2 regions of the Serratia bockelmannii genome follow, and region 2 is predicted to be linked to the other one. Evidence: predicted binding sites of a transcription regulator. Region 2 holds the regulator's gene; the other holds the start of a gene.
What was found. The regulator ArgR, encoded in region 2, controls arginine synthesis, uptake and breakdown. The targets are predictions, from matches to a motif close to ANTGAATAAAAATACANT.
Positions count from the first base shown of each region.

Region 1 (7,697 bases), 1.5 Mb from region 2:
CTCAGCGCCGGGCAGCAGGGCCAGGCGTGGCTGCAGGGCGGCAAGATGCCAAGGCCGTTACAAGCCTCCGATATCACGGTGCTGGTGCGCAGCCGCAATGAGGCGGCGTTGGTGCGCGATGCGCTGAGTGCGCTTTCTATTCCGTCGGTGTATCTGTCCAACCGCGATAGCGTGTTCGACACCCCGGAGGCCAAAGACCTGCTGTGGTTGTTGCAGGCGGTGTTGGCGCCGGAACAAGAGCGCACGCTGCGCAGCGCCATGGCCACCGGGCTGATGGGGCTGGACGCGCCGACGTTGGACGGCCTGAGCCGCGATGAGCGCGCCTGGGACTCGCTGGTTAATGAATTCGACAGTTACCGTACGCTCTGGCTGCGCCGCGGCGTGTTGCCGATGCTGAGTGAGGTGATGAAAGCGCGCCAGCTGGCGGAGAACCTGCTGGCCAGCGCCGGCGGCGAGCGTCGCTTGACCGACGTGCTGCATCTGGGGGAGCTGTTGCAAGAGGCTGCGGCGCAGCTCGACAGCGAGCATGCGCTGGTGCGCTGGCTGGCGCAGCAGATCGCCCAGCCTAATCGTCAGTCCGATAATCAGCAGTTGCGGCTGGAGAGCGACCGGCATCTGGTGCAGGTGATCACGATTCACAAGTCTAAGGGGTTGGAGTTCGATCTGGTGTGGCTGCCGTTCGTCGGCAACTTCCGCCAGCAGCAACAGGCGCTGTATCACGATCGCCACAGTTTCCAGGCGTTGCTGGATCTCGACGCCAATGAAGAGAGCCAGGCCTGGGCGGAGGAGGAGCGATTAGCGGAAGACCTGCGTCTGCTGTATGTGGCGCTGACCCGCTCGGTGTACCACTGCAGCATCGGCATCGCACCGTTGTTCCAGGGCACGCGCAAGAAACAGGGCGATACCGATCTGCACCGCAGCGCATTGGGTTATCTGGTGCAGGGCGGGCAAGCCGGTGACGCCGTGTATCTGCAGGAGCGGCTGCAGCAATTAGCGGGCGGCGGTATCGCGCTGTCGCTGGTTGAACCGCCGGATGAAGAACCCTGGCACCCCCAGGCTTCGCTAACCGAGGCGTTGGAGGCGAAAAGCTTTACCCGGCGGATCCAGGATTTTTGGCGGGTGACCAGCTATACCGGTTTGCAACAGCACGGCGCGAGCCTGATGCAAGATCTGCTGCCGCGTCTGGATGTCGACGCGGCCGGTGAGCGTGGGGAAGAAAGTGAGCCAGCGCTTACACCGCATACCTTCCCGCGCGGCGCAACGCCCGGCACCTTCCTGCACAGCCTGTTTGAAACGCTGGACTTCACCCAGCCGCTCGACGAACAGTGGCTGCTGGAACAGCTACAGCAGCAAGGGTTCGCCGAACACTGGCAACCGATTCTGCTGGCGTGGATGCAGGTGCTGCTCAATACGCCGCTCGATGACAGCGGCGTGACGCTGGCGGCGCTGACGCCGCAGCATAAGCAGGCAGAGCTGCAGTTCTATTTACCGATTAATCGGCTGTTGCAGGCGAAGGAGCTCGATTCCCTGGTGAAGCGTTACGATCCGCTTTCCGCCCGCTGTCCGGCGCTGGATTTTCACCAGGTGCAGGGCATGCTGAAAGGCTTTATCGACCTGGTGTTCTGCTGGCAGGGCAAATACTACCTGCTGGACTACAAGTCCAACTGGCTAGGAGAGGACAGCAGCGCCTATACCCGGCCGGCGATGGAGCAGGCGATGGCGGAGCATCGTTACGATCTGCAATACCAGCTGTACACGCTGGCGTTGCATCGTTATCTGCGCCATCGGTTGCCGGATTATGATTACCGACGCCATTTTGGCGGGGTGATTTATCTGTTCCTGCGCGGCGTGGATGCGGCGCACCCGGGCAATGGCATTTTCACCTGTCTCCCCGAGTTTGAGTTGGTGGAGGGGATGGATCGCTTGTTCAGCGGCGAGGCTGCGGCGGCGGAGGAAGGATCATGATCGCACTGCTGGAGCAGGCGGTGGCGCTTGGCGCGCTGCGCCCGCTGGACGTGCAGTTCGCCCGCGTGGTGGCGAACGAAGACGAGCCTGATATTTTGCTGGCCGCCGCCTGCCTGAGCGCAGAGGCGGGGGCCGGTCATGTCTGCCTGATGCTGGAGCAACTGCAGGCGGACACGCTGTTTGAAGGGCGCCAACCAGCGCTGGCGTTGGCGGTGTGGGAGGCGGTCGGACGACCGGATAGCGCGCGTTGGCAGCAGCGTTTGGCGGCCAGTGCGGCGGTTGGGGATGGCAGCGGCGCAACGCCGCTGGTACTGCGCGGGCCGCGTTTATACCTGCAGCGCATGTGGCAAAACGAAGGTGAAGTGGCGGCGTTTATCGGCGGCGAAGGTGAGACGCTGGCGGTGCCGGAGGCTGAGCTTCGCACCATTCTCGACCGCTTGTTCGGCACGGCGAGTGACGAACCCGACTGGCAGAAGATCGCCGCCGCGGTGGCGGCTACGCGGCGTATCGCGGTGATTTCCGGCGGGCCGGGCACCGGTAAAACCACCACCGTCGCCAAGCTGCTGGCGGCGCTGGTGCAACTGGATGAAAGCGCGCGCTTGCGAATTCAGCTGGCGGCGCCGACCGGCAAGGCGGCGGCGCGCCTGACGGAGTCGCTTGGCAGCGCCAGCCGTCAGTTGGCGTTGACCCCGGCGCAGCAGGCGTTGTTCCCGACGGAGGCGGCGACGTTGCACCGTCTGTTGGGGGCGCAACCGAACAGTCAGCGCATGCGCTATCACCGCGGCAACCGGCTGCATTTGGATGTGCTGGTGGTGGATGAGGCCTCGATGGTCGATCTGCCGATGATGGCGCGCCTGATTGCCGCGTTGCCCGATCGGGCTCGGGTTATTTTCCTTGGCGACCGCGATCAGCTGGCTTCGGTAGAGGCCGGCGCGGTGCTGGGGGATATTTGCCGTTTTGCCGAGCAGGGATACAGCGATGCGCGTGCCGCAGAGCTGAGCCGCCTGACCGGCTGTTCGATCGAAGGGCGGCAGGCCGACGCGGAAGCGGCGGTGCGCGATAGCCTGTGTCTGCTGCGCAAGAGCTACCGTTTCGATGCCCGTTCCGGCATCGGCCAGCTGGCGTTGGCGGTCAACGCCGGCGCGGGGGATCGCGCACTGGCGGCACTAAACGGCAGTTTCGGCGATGTCGCGGGCTATGCGCTGGCGACGAGCGAAGAGTATCAGGCGCTGTTGGATGCCTGCGTGGCGGGCTACCGCGACTATCTGCGGCTGACGGCCGAAGGGGCGGACGCGGCGACGGTGCTGGCGGCTTTTGGCCGTTTCCAGGTGCTGTGTGCGCTGCGTGAAGGGCCGTTCGGCGTCGCCGGCCTGAACGAGCGCATTGAGCTCGGGCTGCAGCGTGCGGGCCTGATCGACCGCAAACCGGGCGTGCTCGGCCGCTGGTACCGGGGGCGGCCGGTGATGATCGGCCGCAACGACAGCGCACTGGGGCTGTTCAATGGGGATATCGGCATTACATTGCCGGATGAGCACGGCGATCTGCGCGTGCATTTCCAACTGCCCGACGGCAGCATCAAGTCGGTACAGCCAAGCCGTTTGCCGGCGCATGAAACCGCTTATGCCATGACGGTGCACAAATCACAGGGATCGGAGTTTGACCATACGGTTCTAGTGTTGCCGAACCATTTCCTGCCGGTGCTGACGCGTGAGCTGGTCTATACCGCGATCACTCGTGCGCGTAAGCAGCTCTCACTGTACGCTACGGAGACGGTACTGCTGCGGGCTATTCGCACGCCGACCCAGCGCCGCAGCGGATTGGCTGAACGGTTGCAGGCAACGGAATAAGCGATGAACGGGCGCGGCAACGGCCGCGCCCACTGTGATTACAGATCCGCCAGCAGAATTTTGGAGCGGCGCTGGTAGTTGTACAACGCCTGTTTCTGCATCGGCAGCACGTCGACCTCCGCCGGGGTAAAGCCACGTTCCTGGAACCAGTGGATGCTACGGGTGGTCAGCACGAACAGCTTCTTCAGCCCCATCTGCCGCGCCTGGTTTTCTACCCGCTGCAGCAGCATCTCGCCGCGCGAAGAACTGCGGTAATCGGGATGTACCGCGACACAGGCCATCTCACCGATTTTTTCCTCCAGGAACGGGTACAGCGCCGCACAGGCGATGGTCAGGTTGTCGCGTTCGATAATGGTGAACTTGTCGATCTCCATCTCCAGCTGTTCACGCGAACGGCGCACCAGAATACCCTGTTGTTCGAGCGGCCGGATCAGTTCCAGGATGCCGCCGATGTCGTTGATCGTCGCCCGGCGCACCTGCTCGGCGCTTTCCATCACGATTTGGGTGCCGATGCCGTCGCGCGAGAACAGCTCTTGCACCAGCGCGCCATCCTCCTGATAGCTGATCAAGTGGCTGCGGCGCACGCCGCTGCGGCAGCCTTTCACCGCGCCGCGCAGGAAGCGCACGGTGCCGGAATGGTAATCGCCGCCTTCCTCCAGTTCTTCAAGGCGCTTTTGCGCGTCGTTGGGGAACAGTTCGGAAAGGATATTGCCTTCTGCATCGGTCACGCCCTGTGAGGAGCAGAAACCGATCATTTTTTCCGCTTTCAGTTTGATCGCCAACTGGGTGGCCACTTCTTCCGAAGTCAGGTTGAAACTCTCGCCGGTGACTGAGACCGCGACCGGACCGATCAGCACGATGGCGTTGCTGTCGAGTTGGCGATGGATCGCTTCTTCATCGATGCGGCGAATGCGGCCGCTGTGGCAATAGTCGATGCCGTCATCGATACCCAGCGGCTGAGCGATGATGAAATTGCCGCTGACCACGTTAATGTGCGCGCCCTGCAGCGGCGTGTTGTTGAGGCTCATCGACAGGCGGGCGGTGATGTCCAGCTGCAACAAACCGGCGGCCTGCTTGACCAGTTCGAGCGTATGGGCGTCGGTTACGCGCGTGTGCTTGTGGTAGATCGGCTCAGAGTTATGCTGCGCCAGGTTGGCGTCGATCTGCGGCCGTGCGCCGTAAACCACTACCAGGCGGATGCCCAGACTATGCAACAGCCCGATATCGTTGACGATGTTGGAGAAATTCTCGTGTTCGATGGCTTCCCCGCCGAGCATGATGACAAACGTCTTGCCACGGTGGGCATTGATATAAGGGACTGAGTGACGGAATCCTTGCACCAGCTCTGTACTACGTTCCTTCACGGGCAAACCTCTTGTGAATATTTATACGATATTTTTGTATTTTTATTCTTTTATGGCGCTAATGGCAAGTGGGAAATCGTCATGAAGAGCGAGCTAAGGGTGCTAAATCGTTAATAAATTGAAAAACCATAAAAAGATTTTCTGATGACAGGGCTGGCATGATTGGTTAAAGTTTTTCGGCACCCCCATTTTATTGGTGTTTTTTTAATCTGTTGTAAACAGCTATTACTGCCGGAGCCGCATGCCAAACGCTAATCACAATCTGGGCCGCCGTCGTTTATTACAGGGCGTTGCCGCCAGCTGGTTGCTGAGTGTGAGTCGTACGGGCTTCGCCGCGTCGTCGCACGTGATTGCCGTGCGCGTCTGGCCATCCTCCACTTATACCCGCGTCACGCTGGAATCCAACGTCGAGCTGAAATACAAGCAGTTTGCCCTGACCAATCCCGATCGCGTGGTGGTGGATATCGAAGGCGTACACCTCAACAGCGTGCTGAAAGGCATTGCCGGGCAGGTGCGTGCCGACGATCCGTATCTCAAGCAGGCGCGCGTCGGCCAGTTCGATCAGAATACCGTGCGGCTGGTGCTGGAGCTCAAGCAGAGCGTCAGCCCGCATATTTTCACGCTGGCGCCGGTGCCGGAGTATCGCAACCGTCTGGTGATGGATCTCTACCCGACCAAGGGCGGCAGCGGCGGTGAGGAGTATGATCCGCTACTGGCGTTACTGGAAGATTACAACAAGGGCGATCTGGAGCGCACGCTGCCACCGGAAGCGCCGCAGGCCGGCAAAGCGGGGCGCGATCGGCCGATCGTCATCATGCTGGATCCTGGCCACGGCGGCGAAGATCCCGGCGCGATCGGCAAGTACAAGACGCGCGAGAAAGACATCGTGCTGCAGATTGCCCGCAAGCTGAGCGCTATGATCAAGCGCGAGCCGAACATGAAGGTGTTCATGACGCGCAACGAAGATGTGTTTATCCCGCTCAAGGTGCGTGTCGCCAAGGCCCGCAAGCAGCGCGCCGATCTGTTCGTTTCGATTCACGCCGACGCCTTTACCAGCCGTGCCGCGCGCGGTTCATCGGTGTTCGCGTTGTCCACTAAAGGCGCCACCAGCTCGGCGGCCAAGTTCCTGGCGCAGACGCAGAACGCGTCGGACCAAATCGGCGGCGTCAGCAAGAGCGGCGACCGCTATCTCGACCATACCATGTTCGATCTGATCCAGACCGCGACCATCAACGACAGCCTGAAGTTCGGCAAGGAAGTGTTGAATCGGATGGGGAAAATCAACCGGTTGCACAAGAATCGCGTCGATCAGGCCGGTTTTGCGGTGTTGAAGGCGCCGGATATCCCGTCGATCCTGGTAGAGACGGCATTTATCAGCAACATCGAAGAGGAGCGCAAGCTGCGCACCAGCCATTTCCAGCAGCAGGTGGCGGAGTCGATTCTGGCGGGGATCAAGGCTTATTTCGCCAACGGCGGCGCGCTGGCGAGCCGATAAAAGCAGGGCCGGGCGAGAGTCCGGCTATTTTTGCGGATTGCAGATACAAAAAAACACCCGGAAGGGTGCTTATCTGTTGTCATCAAGAGTTGGTTGCGGAGGCCGGATTTGAACCGACGACCTTCGGGTTATGAGCCCGACGAGCTACCAGGCTGCTCCACCCCGCGTCCGTCTTGATGCTGTATTACTACGAAACCACCGTTCATGTTATGCCGCTGGTACGACATTCGGTTGGTTGCGGGGGCCGGATTTGAACCGACGACCTTCGGGTTATGAGCCCGACGAGCTACCAGGCTGCTCCACCCCGCGTCCGTATAATACTTTGTTATCGAAGCCAAACGCAAATACCGCCAATGCGGCATCGGTTGGTTGCGGGGGCCGGATTTGAACCGACGACCTTCGGGTTATGAGCCCGACGAGCTACCAGGCTGCTCCACCCCGCGTCCGATGGATGCGCACTATACTCTCCGTGCGTTTTGTTGCAAACCCTTTTTGCATTTTATTGGCCTAAACCCGTTTTTCTGCTGGATTTGCCCGCAATTTGCCTTCTTTTTCATCACCATCCTCCGTGCGGCTTTTTTTATTTGCAGCGATTCCTTTATCAATGAGCGTTTGTTATCGTTCAGCCGGTAGATCATATCAGTTTGAGAGTGTGCGCGATGAAAGGACGTTGGGGCAAATACCTGCTGGGCGGGTTGTTGGTGGCGGTGTTGGCGGGCTGTTCGTCCAAGCCGACCGATCGGGGTCAGCAATATAAAGACGGCCGTCTGGATCAATCGCTGGAGCTGGTCAATCAGCCCAACGCCAAAGGTTCGCCGGTCAACGCCAAGGATTATTCGGATCAGCTGATGGAGATCAAGTACGCGTCGCCTTCGCTGTTTAACCGCAACAACAGCACCTATCAGGCGGTGCAAAGCTGGATGGCGTCCGGCGCCGACACGCGCATGCTGAGCCAGTACGGCCTCAGCGCTTACCAGATGGAAGGTGTCGACAATTACGGCAACGTGCAGTTTACCGGCTACTATA
Region 1 covers NZ_CP196512.1:4,145,150-4,152,846, reverse strand. Annotated here, with positions in the region: gene recB (exodeoxyribonuclease V subunit beta) at 1-1,965, shown strand, start outside; gene recD (exodeoxyribonuclease V subunit alpha) at 1,962-3,812, shown strand; gene argA (amino-acid N-acetyltransferase) at 3,851-5,176, opposite strand; gene amiC (N-acetylmuramoyl-L-alanine amidase AmiC) at 5,418-6,671, shown strand; tRNA gene ACSJLU_RS19775 (tRNA-Met) at 6,762-6,838, opposite strand; tRNA gene ACSJLU_RS19770 (tRNA-Met) at 6,904-6,980, opposite strand; tRNA gene ACSJLU_RS19765 (tRNA-Met) at 7,038-7,114, opposite strand; gene mltA (murein transglycosylase A) at 7,331-7,697, shown strand, end outside.
Region 1: argA (amino-acid N-acetyltransferase) is a predicted target of ArgR. The motif match lies at 5,210-5,227, and genes of this name have one in related genera.

Region 2 (7,697 bases):
GTTTCCGAATAAACGTTTCACGTTGTTCAAACGCTTAACTTTGACTCGTTAGTTATACCACTAACGCAACTTTGGCTAATCAGAAAAGGAATGTAAACATGAATTCAAGGAACCCAGATTGGCACCCGGCAGATATCATCGCGGCGCTACGCAAGCAGGGCACCACGCTGGCGGCGGTGTCGCGCAAGGCCGGATTGAGCTCATCGACGCTGGCCAATGCGCTGTCGCGCCCGTGGCCGAAGGGGGAATGGCTGATCGCCGAAGCGATAGGCATTCACCCATCGGAGATCTGGCCAAGCCGTTATTACGATCCGCACAGCGATTGCCTGCTGGATCGCAAAGCACGCATCAAGTCGTGAACGCGGAACAAAAAAAACCGCCGGAACAGCGTCCGGCGGCGTTTATCGGCTGACTCTCGGTATCGATCAGTTATTGATGAACTTCTCGCCCAGTTCGATATCTTTGTGCAGCACGTCCAGCATCTCGTTCAGCGCTTTCTGCTCGAAGGCGCTCAGGGTGCCGATATCTTTACGCTCTTCAACGCCGTTCTTGCCCAGCACCAGCGGCTGCGCGAAGAAGCGAGCGTATTTGCCGTCGCCTTCAACGTAAGCGCATTCCACAACGCCTTTCTCGCCCTGCAGCGCACGCACCAGAGACAGACCGAAACGTGCCGCCGCCTGGCCCATGGACAGCGTTGCAGACCCGCCGCCGGCTTTGGCTTCTACCACTTCGGTACCGGCGTTCTGAATGCGTTTGGTCAGATCCGCCACTTCCTGATCGGTGAAGCTCACGCCAGGGATCTGCGACAGCAGAGGCAGAATGGTCACGCCAGAGTGGCCGCCGATAACCGGCACGTTCAGCTCTTCCGGCTGCTTGCCTTTCAGCTCGGCCACGAAGGTGTTGGAACGGATGATATCCAGCGAAGTCACGCCGAACAGTTTGTTCTTGTCGTAAACGCCGGCTTTTTTCAGCACTTCCGCCGCGATAGCGACCGTGGTGTTAACCGGGTTGGTGATGATGCCGATGCAGGCTTTCGGGCAGGTTTTCGCCACTTGCTCAATCAGGTTACGCACGATACCGGCGTTAACGTTGAACAGATCAGAGCGATCCATGCCTGGCTTACGGGCCACACCGGCGGAAATCAGCACCACGTCCGCACCGTGCAGAGCCGGGGTCGCGTCTTCGCCGCTGAAGCCTTTGATTTTAACTGCGGTTGGGATGTGGCTTAAGTCGACGGCAACGCCTGGGGTAACGGGGGCAATGTCGTAGAGAGAGAGTTCAGAACCTGAAGGAAGCTGGGTTTTGAGTAGAAGGGCGAGGGCCTGGCCGATACCGCCAGCAGCACCGAGAACTGCAACTTTCATCCTATACTCCTTTATTATCTTAAATATATAAAGCGCCGTGAATGTGTTGGTTACGAACCTTGAGTCATTACACCTTTCAAAACAATAAATTAGTCAATTCTTGCCTGCAGGTGTAATAAAACGGCCGCTGTCGCGCCCATTTTAGATTAAATCGCTTGCGCATGAAGGGCATAGCGCACACTAATCAAAAATAGTGCGAGGTTATTCACGAGCAAGTTAACCGGCCGTTACATTACACCCTTACGCAACATCAGAACAACATCATTTTAATAACATTTTATTTACCACCGTAGGCCGATTTTCCGTCGTCAAAAGGGCATATTCATCGCGGCCGGATTTTGTTAAAATGCCGCCCTTTCCTCGCCGCCCGGTCTTTTTTATTTTCTTTGGGGCGGCCTTTGTTGCATAAAAATTCATCTATATGCATAATCATGACTTCCACTATCAACATTCCACGGTGCAAAATGCGTAATCCCGCAAAACAGGAAGATCTGATCAAGACGTTCAAAGCGTTATTGAAAGAAGAAAAATTCAGTTCTCAAGGCGAGATCGTTTTGGCGCTGCAAGAAGAAGGCTTCGAAAACATTAACCAATCCAAAGTATCGCGCATGCTGACCAAGTTCGGCGCGGTACGTACGCGCAATGCCAAAATGGAAATGGTGTATTGCCTTCCTGCCGAACTCGGCGTGCCGACCACCACCAGCCCGTTGAAGAATCTGGTGCTGGACGTCGACCATAACGACGCCGTCGTGGTGATCCATACCAGCCCGGGCGCCGCGCAGCTGATCGCCCGCCTGCTCGACTCACTGGGTAAATCCCAGGGCATCCTCGGCACGATTGCCGGCGACGATACCATTTTCGTCACCCCGTCCAGCGGCTTTACCGCTCAGAAGCTGCATGAAGCGATCCTGGGCGTGTTTGAGCAAGAGCTGTGAAACCTGGCGCTAACAAAGTGCGGCTACCTTCCGCATTTTGTTAGCGCTTCTTTAACCCTCGCGTTACCTCCCCGGCCTTTAACCGCGTTTAACACTGCTTTTTTATCCCGCAACAACACATTTCCATGACATCGCCATGTAACCAGCAGTACCCACTGTGATCTTCCGCACTTTTGGTTAAAAGCACTTACCTTATTGAAATTACATAAATTTAACATCAAAAGATCGTTTTATGAGCGTTTTTTATTCCTTACAGTTATAAAAAATAAGGATCATAAGGTTAAAGTTTCACTAGCAACTGTTAGCGAACTATTAATTTTTCGCGTTACTAGCTGTATACTCATTTTCGTGAACTGAATCACAGTTCGTTGGAACTGATAAAAGAATACGATGAGGTGAGATAATGAAAATTAAAGCTACCGTTGCAACCCTGAGCGTTCTGTCCATGCTTTCATTTGGTGCATTCGCAGCACAATCTGTTGATGCAACCCAGGCCGCACAACTGCAACCCGCCGGTGTGATCACCGTGAGTGGCGTCGCCGCTGCGCCTTCCGACATTCGCCAGGCACTGTCTGACAAAGCTGACGCCAAAGGGGCGACCGCTTACCGCGTGATCGAAGCGCGCAACGACGGCAACTTCCACGCGACCGCTGAAATCTACAAATAAGTAACGACATTACCCGGCAACGGGCAATACATCTCTGGAATCAAACGCTGTCATAACGGCCTTCAAGAATAAAAATCGCTGCCAAGCCCTTCCAGGCGGTTATGACCAAGGATCGCTATCATGAACATGAAAACTACTCTTGCTGCACTCGGTCTGCTGTCCGTCATCTCCTTCGGCGCATCTGCCGCCCAGTTGGTGACTAACGATCAGACCGCCAATCTGCAATCTATCGGCACCATTACCGTCAGCGGTATCGACGGCGCACCGACCGACATTCGCCAGGCGCTGTCGGAGAAAGCCGACGCTAAAGGCGCGACCGCCTACCGCGTGATCGAAGCGCGTAACGAAGGCAACTACCACGCCACCGCCGAGATTTACAAATAACAACTCTGGGAACGGCTTTGCAGAGCTGATTACCCTCGTCACTGCCACTGCCGAGTTCTGACGCAAACGCCGATTTCCCAGAGACCCTCTCGTCGTCCTATCCGACGAACCCCGTTGCCCTCGCTCGCGAGGGCTTTTTTATGGGCGTAAAAAAGGCCGCAAATGCGGCCCTTAGAGTGGCTTATGCTACTGAACAATCAGTAGGTCACCTTCGGCTCCTGCTTTTTCGCCAGCGCGTCCAGCAGGCGATCGTGAATGCCGCCAAAACCGCCGTTGCTCATCACCAGAATGTGGTCGCCCGGCTGTGCGGTTTTCACCACCATGTCCACCAGCGTGTCGAGATCCGCGCTCCAGTGCGCCGGCTGCACACAGGCATCAGCCACTTCCGCTACCTGCCATGGAATGTGATGCGGCTGGAACAGGAACACTTCGTCGGCGCGGCCGAGCGAAGGCGCCAGATCGTTTTTGCTGATGCCCATTTTCATGGTGTTGGATCGCGGTTCCAGCACCGCCAGAATGCGCGCCGTGCCGCCGACCTTGCCGCGCAACGCGGCCAGGGTGGCCAGGATCGCGGTCGGGTGGTGCGCGAAGTCGTCGTAAACCGTGACGCCGTTGGCTTCGCCACGCAGCTCCAGGCGGCGGCGGGCGTTGATGAAATCGCCCAACGCGCGGCAGGCGTCCGCCGGCTGCACGCCAACGTGGCGAGTCGCGGCGATGGCCATCAGGCCGTTATGCATGTTGTGCTCGCCCACCAGCGCCCAGTTCACTTCGCCGACCTGCTCGCCGTCGAGGAACACCGCGTAATGACTGGCGTCCGGCGTCAGCTTCTGCGCACGCCAGGTCCCCTCTTCGCCCACCAGCTCCTGTTCGCTCCAGCAGCCCATCGCCATCACCTGCTTCAGGTGGCTGTCGTTGTCCGGCAGGATGATCTTGCCTTTGCCCGGCACCAGGCGCACCAAGTGGTGGAACTGTTTCTGGATGGCTTTCAGATCGTCGAAGATATCGGCGTGGTCGAACTCCAGGTTGTTCATGATCAGCGTGCGCGGGCTGTAGTGCACGAACTTGGAGCGCTTGTCGAAGAACGCGCAGTCATACTCGTCGGCCTCGATCACGAAGAACGGGCTGCCGCCGAGGCGCGCCGAGACGTCGAAGTTGCCCGGCACGCCGCCGATGACGAAGCCCGGCTGGTAGCCGCAGGCTTCGAGGATCCAGGTCGCCATGCCGGCGGTGGTAGTTTTACCGTGGGTGCCGGCGACCGCCAGTACCCAGCGATCGCGCAACACGGCGTCGTGCAGCCACTGCGGGCCGGAAACGTAAGGGATGCCACGCTCCAGCACCGCCTCCACGCACGGGTTGCCGCGCGTCATGGCGTTGCCGATGATCACCAGATCCGGCGCCGGATCCAACTGGGCTGGATCATAACCCTGAATAAGATCGATCCCCTGGTTCTCCAGCAGCGTGCTCATCGGCGGATAGACGTTGGCGTCCGAACCGGTGACGTCATGCCCCAGTGAACGCGCCAGCATCGCCAGCCCGCCCATAAAGGTGCCACAGATCCCAAGAATGTGAATGCGCATAGGTTTCTCATGTGAGTGCATCGAATGTCGGCATATTCTAACGCTCAGAATCGTCCAGAAGAAATGGATTTGCCTATGAATGGCGCGCATCTTTGGGCTACACTGCTCGCGAAAACGTTGGCGGTTTGTTAACAGGCCGCTATCCATCCGTAGATTCAGGGATTGTGTCATGAAAACGTTAGGCGAATTTATCGTCGAGAAACAGCACGACTTCTCGCACGCCACCGGCGAGCTGACCGCGTTACTTTCTGCCATTAAACTGGGCGCCAAAATCATCCACCGCGACATCAACAAGGCTGGCCTGGTTGATATTCTGGGGACCAGCGGGGTGTCCAACGTACAGGGCGAAGTTCAGATGAAACTGGACCTGTACGCGAACGAAAAACTGAAAGCGGCGTTGAAAGCGCGTGGTGAAGTTGCGGGTATCGCTTCCGAAGAAGAAGATGAAATCGTGATATTCGACGGCGAGCGTGCTGAAAATGCCAAGTATGTCGTATTGATGGATCCGTTGGACGGTTCGTCCAACATCGATGTCAACGTCTCGGTCGGTACGATTTTCTCTATCTACCGTCGCATCACGCCGGTCGGCACGCCGGTGACCGAAGAAGACTTCCTGCAGCCGGGCAGCGCCCAGGTCGCAGCGGGTTATGTGGTTTACGGTTCGTCCACCATGCTGGTGTACACCACCGGTTACGGCGTCCACGCCTTTACTTACGACCCGTCTCTGGGCGTATTCTGCCTCTCCCACGAGAAAGTACGCTTCCCGGCGAGCGGCAACATGTATTCCATCAACGAAGGCAACTACATCAAGTTCCCTCTCGGCGTGAAGAAATACATCAAGTACTGCCAAGAGCAGGATGAAGCGACGCAGCGCCCTTACACCTCGCGCTACATCGGTTCTCTGGTGGCGGACTTCCACCGCAACCTGCTGAAAGGCGGCATCTACATCTACCCAAGCACCGCCAGCCATCCGCAAGGCAAGCTGCGCCTGCTGTACGAATGCAACCCGATGGCGTTCCTGGCCGAACAGGCCGGCGGTAAAGCCAGCGACGGCAAAAACCGCATTCTGGACATCACGCCGGTGAAACTGCACCAGCGCGCGCCATTCTTCGTCGGCACCAAGTCGATGGTAGAAGACGCAGAACGCTTCATCGCCGAAAACCCGGACGAGTAACGTGTTTCTGGCAAGGGTTCGGCACCGCGCCGAACCCTTATCGCCTTACAGCTTGAACGCCGCCATGCTCTGCGCCAGCAGCTGAGCCTGATCTTCCAGCGAGCGCGTTGCCGCCGCAGACTCTTCCACCAGCGCCGCATTCTGCTGCGCCACCTGATCCATCTGCGCCACCGCCAGGTTTACCTGTTCGATACCGCTGCTTTGTTCGCGCGTCGCCGCCGAGATCTCACGCATCAACGCCGTCACCCGGCCCACTTCACCGGTGATGCCGCTCATGGTCTGCGCGGCCGACTCCACCATCTGTTCGCCTTCCTGCACCCGGTTCTGCGACGCTTCAATCAGCCCTTTAATCTCTTTCGCCGACTGGGCGCTACGCTGCGCCAGACTGCGCACTTCACCGGCCACCACCGCGAAACCGCGGCCTTGCTCGCCGGCACGCGCCGCTTCCACCGCCGCGTTCAGCGCCAGGATATTGGTCTGGAAGGCGATGCCGTCCATCACGCTGATGATGTCGGCGATGCGGCGCGAACTGTCGGTGATCGCCTGCATCTTGCTCATCACCTGGCTGACCACGTCACTGCCCTGGTTGGCGATATCGGACACGCTCAGCGCCAGTTGGTTGGCCTGCTCGCAGTTCTCGGCGTTCATTTTCACCGTCGAAGTCAGCTGTTCCATGCTGGCGGCGGTCTCTTCCAGCGAAGCGGCCGACTCTTCGGTACGCTGCGCCAGATGCAGGTTACCGGCCGCCAGTTCGCGTGAACCGGTATCGATCTGGCTGCTGGCATCGCGCACTTTGCTGACCGAACTGGCCAACGCCTGCTGCATACGCTGCATCGCCCGCACCAGGCGGCCCATCTCGGTATCACCCTCACCGCGGATCTCATGGGTCAGATCGCCGCCGGCGATGTGTTCCAACTGCGCGATGGACTCGTCCAACGGGCGCAAAATGATCACGCGCAGCGCGAACCAGGCCAGCACCGCCAGCAGCACGCTGAGCAGGCCCGCCACCACGATCAACGAGATCTTGGTGCTGGCGTTGTTTTCCGCGTCATACACCTGCTTTTCGCCGAGCTTCATGGCAAAGCTGCGGAAATCGCTGAGATCCTTTTCAAACGCGATGCTCAGCGCAGAGATGCGGGTCTCCTGAATATGGTAATACTCATCGATTTTGCCGGCCTTGATGGCGGCAGCCATCGGCTTCACGCCCTGCTCGAGGTAGGCGCGATAGCTGTTTTGCAGACGATTGGAGAGTTCGCGGCCACGATCGGTCACGGTGCCAACGCCGACAAAGCGCGCCATTTCCTTGTTTGACTGATCGAGGTAACCGTAGATGCGGCCCACGGTGGCGTCGGACACATCGATCTGGCCGATCTCCCGTTGGCGCACCGCCAACGAAGCGGCGGTTCGGGCGCGCAGCGTCAGGTTGGAGCTGTTGGCCAGCGAGCCCAGCTCTTCACCGAGGATCTGGTTCAAGGTATGGATCGAGCGCGATCCTTCGTTAATCGCGTTGACGCCAATAACGCTGACCATGATCAGCAACATGGTCATCAGGCTCAGCAGGGCGATCAGCCCAGCCTTCACCGTAATCTTTTTTAG
Region 2 covers NZ_CP196512.1:446,108-453,804, reverse strand. Annotated here, with positions in the region: gene ACSJLU_RS02115 (helix-turn-helix domain-containing protein) at 99-359, shown strand; gene mdh (malate dehydrogenase) at 426-1,364, opposite strand; gene argR (transcriptional regulator ArgR) at 1,829-2,299, shown strand; gene yhcN (peroxide/acid stress response protein YhcN) at 2,703-2,966, shown strand; gene yhcN (peroxide/acid stress response protein YhcN) at 3,087-3,350, shown strand; gene mpl (UDP-N-acetylmuramate:L-alanyl-gamma-D-glutamyl-meso-diaminopimelate ligase) at 3,548-4,927, opposite strand; gene fbp (class 1 fructose-bisphosphatase) at 5,097-6,101, shown strand; gene ACSJLU_RS02080 (methyl-accepting chemotaxis protein) at 6,147-7,697, opposite strand, start outside.